Linked DNA regions of Roseivirga sp. BDSF3-8. The protein of the gene in region 1 interacts with the protein of each later gene in a pairwise test. Links are inferred from orthologs where the notes say so. Each region holds a gene or a part of one and is shown on either strand. Other genes may lie near its edges.

Region 1 (3,319 bases):
TTTCAGAGCTTTACAGCAGAAATTTGGCAGATGGTAGTCTTCAGGAATACCTTGAAAAAGGGAATGTGATAGGTATTGCTGAGGTTGATACCCGGAAGCTTGTTCGTCATATACGTAGCAAAGGCGCTATGAATGCTATTATCAGTTCCGAGATTCTGGATGTTGATGAACTGAAAAAGAAATTAGATAAAGTGCCTGACATGTCAGGTCTTGAATTGTCCTCAGACGTAAGCACTAAAGAGAATTTCACTCTCGGGTCTGCTGATGCAAAATATAAGGTTGCTGTGCTTGATCTTGGTATTAAAACCAGTATTCTAAAAAACCTTACAGATAGAGACTGTTACTGTAAAATATTTCCTGGACATACATCCTATGAAGAAATGAAAGAGTGGGGTGCTAACGGGTACTTTATTTCTAACGGACCTGGTGATCCAGCAGCTATGCCTTATGCTGTAGAAACCACCCGGAGAATTCAGGAAGATAATAATCCTCTGTTTGGTATTTGCCTTGGTCATCAAATTTTGGCTCTTGCCAACGATATTCCTACATATAAAATGCATCACGGTCATAGAGGGCTTAACCATCCGGTTAAGAATCTTGAGACAGGTCTTTGTGAAGTTACGTCTCAAAACCATGGCTTTGGTGTTAGGAGAGAAGAAATTGATTCTTCTGATAAAGTAACAATCACTCATGTGAATCTTAATGATGATACAGTAGAGGGGCTGAAAGTTAATGGACGTAAAGCCTTTAGTGTACAGTACCACCCTGAGTCATCACCTGGTCCGCATGATAGCCGGTATCTTTTTGATAAATTTGTATCTAGTTTCGAGTAATCACTAAATTTTTAACCATGAGTCTGATAGAAAGTATACACGCCAGACAAATCCTGGATTCAAGAGGTAACCCTACTGTAGAAGTTGATGTCGTAACCAGCAATGGAATAGTCGGCCGTGCGGCGGTCCCTTCTGGTGCTTCTACCGGGCAGCATGAAGCAGTAGAGCTCAGAGACCAAAATGATAAATTGTTTTTGGGTAAAGGCGTAACAAAGGCAGTGGATAATGTTAATGGTGATATTGCTGAAGAGGTTATAGGCTTCTCAGTGTTTGAACAAAACCTTATTGACAAGGTAATGATCGAGCTGGATGGATCCGATAACAAAAATAAACTGGGAGCGAATGCCATTTTAGGTGTATCCCTAGCAGTAGCGAAAGCTGCAGCATTGGAGGCTGGACAAAGCTTGTTCCGTTACATAGGGGGCGTAAATGCAAATACACTACCGGTCCCAATGATGAACATTCTTAATGGAGGTAGTCACGCAGATAACTCAATTGATTTTCAGGAATTCATGGTAATGCCTGTTGGGGCTGATACCTTCTCAGAATCTTTGAGAATGGGGACTGAAATCTTTCACCACCTAAAGAAGGTACTAAAAGATAAGGGTCTGTCTACTAATGTTGGTGACGAAGGTGGTTTTGCTCCTAACATTTCAAGTAATGAGGAGGCTATTGAGGTTGTGCTTATGGCTATAGAAAAGGCCGGATACAGACCTGGAGAAGACGTGTTCATAGCCTTGGATGCAGCAAGCACGGAGTTCTATGATGAAGCCACCAATATGTACCATTTTAAGAAGTCTTCAGGGAAGAAGGTAAGTCCTGAGGAAATGGTGGAGTATTGGAGCCAATGGGTTAACAAATACCCCATCCTAAGCATCGAAGATGGAATGGCTGAGGATGACTGGAATGGATGGAAGCTCATGACTACATCAGTGGGTAATAAAATTCAGCTTGTAGGTGATGACCTGTTCGTTACAAACGTCAATAGACTTCAGAGGGGAATCGATGAGAATATTGCTAACTCTATACTTATTAAAGTAAATCAGATAGGGTCTTTGACAGAAACGATTGATGCTGTCAACCTTGCTCATAAAAACAGATTTAAATCAGTAATGTCCCATAGAAGTGGCGAGACTGAGGATACCACCATAGCTGATTTGGCAGTTGCTTTAAATACCGGACAAATAAAAACCGGATCGGCTTCACGCTCTGACCGGATGGCAAAGTATAACCAGTTGCTTAGAATTGAAGAGGAACTGGGAGAAACAGCCTATTTCCCCGGCAGGAAATTCTAATAAAGAGATAAGGCCCCGAAAGGGGCTTTTTTATTAGATTTGCTTTTACTATTTTAATACTAAATCCTTTATGCTGAATCGTATACCTCCCATAGCGAAGAACTTTTACTTGATCGTTGGCAGTATTTTTCTGGCATGGATGCTGTTTTTTGATACTAATGATCTGATCACACAGTGGCAAATGACTTCACGACTTAATGACCTGGAAAGGGAGAAGGCATTTTATCTTCAAAAGATTGAAGAAGTGAAGAAGGATCAAAAGGAGCTAATGACGGATAAGAAGCTTCTTGAAAAATTTGCCAGGGAAAAGTACTATATGAAAAAAGAAAGCGAGGACGTTTATATCCTTGTGGAAGAATAGTCATATGTATAAAGGGGTTTTAATCTTTGCATTCTGTTTTTTTAGAGCTTTTTCTGTACAGGCGCAAAACCAGGATGATTCATCCTTTTCTGACCGGGTTTTCTTCGGAGGTAATTTCTCGGTGAATTTCTTCAATGGAATTTTTGTGGATGTCTCACCTATTGTCGGGTACAGAGTTACAGACAGGTTTTCAGCAGGACTTGGTATCACCTACCAATACCTGAAAACGGAACAGCAAGGTGTAGACTTATCCACATCAATATATGGTGGAAGAACTTTTGGCAGGTATAACTTCTACCGAAACTTCTTCATACATACAGAATACGAAGCTATTAATCTGGAGGTGCTGGCTTTTGATGAAAATAGTGAGCCATTTTCAAGAAGAGAATGGGTTCCGGGTGCCTTTGCCGGAGGAGGATTAACCCAACCATTAGGCAGGCGGGCATCTATATCTTTTTATGTTCTGTATAACTTTCTGCATGATGACCGAAGGTCACCATACAATAGCCCGGTAGTAGTGAGGGCAGGCATAAATCTATAATTCAATTCCGAATTTATCTGCTAGGCTTTTCAGATCATTAATTACAGGCTCCAGAAGGGGGATGCCATTTTCTGTTCTTTCCTTTTCCATTTCTCTTTCCGGGTCCCCTGGTATCATCACCCTATCCTGGCCTGCTATGGTTTGAGAGTTTCTAAATGTTTCGATCCACTTGTCCATATGACTGAAAAACTCTGCTTTAGGACGGAAAGCGTCAACTCGCATAGCTCCAAAGAAGTGTCCGATACCCTCCCCGACTGGGTTAGGGGACAATGGAAGAAAGCTAACAAAG
Region 2 (3,277 bases), 1.6 Mb from region 1 along the record:
GAATGTTCCGGAAAATGCACGGGTGGCTGATATCGGACGTAAATCGAAACGTAATAACCGGGGACAGAATGATGAGGTTACAGCCTACCAGAATAGCCTGCTTGGCATAGATATCATGCATGAGGACGGCTATAAAGGCGAAGGCATGCTGATAGCTGTAGTAGACGGCGGATTTGCAGGAGTAAACACCGCCGCGCCGTTCAGTCACCTTTTCTCGGAAGAGAAGGTGATAAAAGCCTATAATTTTGTCAATTACTCAGATAATATCTACGGCTTTACCGATCACGGTAGCGAAGCCCTCAGCTGCATGGCTGCGCTAAGCGAGGGAGTGTATACCGGAGGTAGCCCCGATGCACATTATATGCTGCTCGTCAGCGAAGACGTTTCTTCCGAATACCGTATAGAAGAATATAACTGGATTCTGGCCGCAGAAATGGCAGACAGCGCCGGCGCAGACATTATCTCAACCTCACTCGGCTATAATTACTTTAATGACCCTACCATGGACTACTCCCTGACTGATATGGACGGGGAGACTGCGGTGATCAGCGTTGGGTCCAACATAGCAGCAGAAACCGGCATGCTGCTGATTAGTTCTGCCGGTAACGAAGGCGATAATCCTAACTGGCGTACCATCGTTCCTCCTGCAGATGCTCCCAGCGTGCTGGCAGTAGGGTCTTTTTTCGGCAAAACCTTTGACCGTGCCGGGTTCAGTTCCATGGGGCCCACCACTGACGGCCGTATCAAGCCAGATGTAGTGGCTACAGGCTCCCCCGCTTACACGGTAAATCAGTTTGGAAATGCCACCCAAGCCTACGGAACCAGCTTTGCAGCGCCGATAGTGACCGGCCTTGCCGCAGGCTTCTGGCAGGCAAACCCTTCTTTGACGGCTAGTGAGGTAAAGGAGCGACTCATTCGCTCAGGTAATTCATACCTGGCACCTGACTCCCTGATCGGACACGGAGCACCCAACTACCAGCGAGCCCAGGAAAATATCGTCCTCAGCGATGGACTTGACCTGCCTGAAGAAGACATTATTCCCTACCCATATCCCAACCCACTCTCCGGAGGTATGCTCCACGTACCTCTGACCGGATTTAATGACCATGAACTACAAGGGAGCCTCATAAGCAATGACGGGCGGCTGATGGTGAAGTTCGATGTTCAGAATGATGGTAAAGAAGCTGAGGAACAGATACAAATGGGCAATTTACCCGCTGGTATCTACCTGCTCACCCTAACCGGAAAGTCCCTTACCCGCCGGTACCGTATAGTGAAATACTGATCCTTTGTGCCGAACGGTTGCATCCCTGTCAAAAGCGGGGTTATATTTGGTGCATGAAACCATTGATCGCACCCTCCATCCTGGCTGCCGACTTTGCGAACCTACAGTCGGAAATTACCATGCTTCACCAAAGCGAGGCAGACTACATTCACATTGATATTATGGATGGCATGTTCGTGCCTAATATCTCATTTGGGTTTCCTGTAATGAATGCCATTCGTGAGTTTACCGACAAGCCCTTCGATGTGCATCTTATGATAGAGGAGCCCGGCAGGTACCTTGAGGACTTCAAAAAGGCAGGAGCCGATCATATATACGTCCATTATGAAGCTTGCCCACATTTACACAGGGTATTGCAGCAAATCCGTGATCTGGGCTGTAAGACCGGTGTGGCCCTCAATCCCCACACACCTGTTTCCCTGCTTGCTGACGTACTTCATGATACCGACCTCGTATGCATGATGTCTGTAAATCCGGGATTTGGCGGACAAAGCTTTATCGAACATACCTATGAGAAGGTGCGGTCGTTAAGTAAAATGATAAAAGAGGCGGGCACGCAGACAAAAATTGAAATTGACGGTGGTGTAAATGCCAATAATGCCGCAGACCTGGTGAAAGCCGGCGCCCATATACTTGTAGCCGGTAGCTTTGTATTCCGGTCAGATGACCCTGCCGCCACCATCCGCGATCTGAAAAACGCATGATAAAACGCATGGCTATGTTACGGGCCATCACCCTCGTGAGTGTGATGGTATGGCTGCTGCCTCTAGGGGCCAGTGCGCACCAGGGCGTAGGTGTGCTTAGCGGACGTACCATTACTGCCGAAGGCAAGGCACTGCCTGCGGTAAATATTTCTATCAGAGGCATAGGCATTGGTACCATTAGCAAAGAAAACGGTGCCTTTGAGCTGCGCCTGCCTGCCGGTGACAGCGTTAAGGTACTCTTTACCCACGTAGGCTATTACCCTACTGAAAAGGTGGTCAGGCTGAGAACCGGAGAGGAATACGTGCTGGAGGTGCAGATGCGTGAAGAGACCATGGTGCTCGAGCAGGTAGAAGTTGGCTCTGCCCGTGAAACAGAGCGCGAACAGGCCGGTGTCACAAAGCTATCCCCCAAGAGCCTGGAAGAGATGCCTTCCCCTTTTGGAGATATAAGCAGGTTGCTCGCTACATTACCAGGGGTCATAGCCAATAACGAACTTAGTTCCAGCTATACCGTACGAGGAGGAAATTTTGACGAAAACCTAGTATACGTAAACGGCATTCAGGTATATCGGCCATTCCTCATAAGGGCCGGACAGCAGGAAGGCCTTAGCTTTATTAACCCCGATCTCGTAGAAAGCATTGAGTTCAGTGCTGGCGGTTGGCAGCCCCGCTACGGTGATAAGCTATCCTCCAGTCTTACCGTTAACTACAAAAAGCCCGAAGAGCACGCCGCCAGTGTCTCCATCGGCCTGCTCGGTGGTCGTGGTCACGTGGAAGGCAAGGCTATGAACGGCCGTCTGCGTTACATCGGTGGCGTACGCCATAAGAACTCCCGCTATCTCCTTAACACCTTCGAAACCCAGGGCCAGTACCTTCCACGCTTTACCGATGGGCAGGCCTATGTTACCTACCAGCTTAAAAGAAGGGGTAATAAGCCGGTTACCGAACTATCTGCCCTCCTCAATTATGCGAGTAACCGCTATCTCGTAAGGCCCGAAGCCCGCGAAACCACATTTGGTACATTTAACCGTGTGCTAAGGCTGTTCGTGGCCTTTGACGGACAGGAGTTACTCGACTACGATACCTGGCAAACAGGGCTGAAGTTAAGCCACAATTACAGCGACCGGCTTAGGGTAGAGGCCATAGTGTCCGCCCTTACTACTCGAGAACGTGAATACATCGATCTGGAGGGAGGCTATCGTCTCTGTGATGTGAACAGAGACCCCAGTAGCCCCGGTTTTAACCAGTGCGTGGCCATCAGAGGAGTAGGTACAGAATATAATTACGC

What was found.
Region 2: the proteins of eno (region 1) and rpe interact in binary tests that used the Escherichia coli proteins (3 or more experiments, as listed by UniProt). The link is inferred for Roseivirga sp. BDSF3-8 from one-to-one orthologs.

The regions. Positions count from the first base shown.
Region 1 is NZ_JBGNFV010000001.1:3,003,345-3,006,663, forward strand. The notes cover bases 1-2,989. They hold eno (phosphopyruvate hydratase), read left to right. Parts: upstream 1-850; coding sequence 851-2,128; downstream 2,129-2,989. Other genes in these bases: carA (glutamine-hydrolyzing carbamoyl-phosphate synthase small subunit), read left to right, coding at 1-833; AB9P05_RS12495 (septum formation initiator family protein), read left to right, coding at 2,199-2,489; AB9P05_RS12500 (hypothetical protein), read left to right, coding at 2,494-2,989. Outside these bases: more of AB9P05_RS12500, read left to right, coding at 2,990-3,030; AB9P05_RS12505 (Ldh family oxidoreductase), read right to left, coding at 3,025-3,319. UniProt on the Escherichia coli protein: Catalyzes the reversible conversion of 2-phosphoglycerate (2-PG) into phosphoenolpyruvate (PEP). It is essential for the degradation of carbohydrates via glycolysis.
Region 2 is NZ_JBGNFV010000001.1:4,596,717-4,599,993, forward strand. The notes cover bases 217-3,163. They hold rpe (ribulose-phosphate 3-epimerase), read left to right. Parts: upstream 217-1,338; coding sequence 1,339-1,989; downstream 1,990-3,163. Other genes in these bases: AB9P05_RS19050 (S8 family peptidase), read left to right, coding at 217-1,285; AB9P05_RS19060 (carboxypeptidase-like regulatory domain-containing protein), read left to right, coding at 1,986-3,163. Outside these bases: more of AB9P05_RS19050, read left to right, coding at 1-216; more of AB9P05_RS19060, read left to right, coding at 3,164-3,277. UniProt on the Escherichia coli protein: Catalyzes the reversible epimerization of D-ribulose 5-phosphate to D-xylulose 5-phosphate.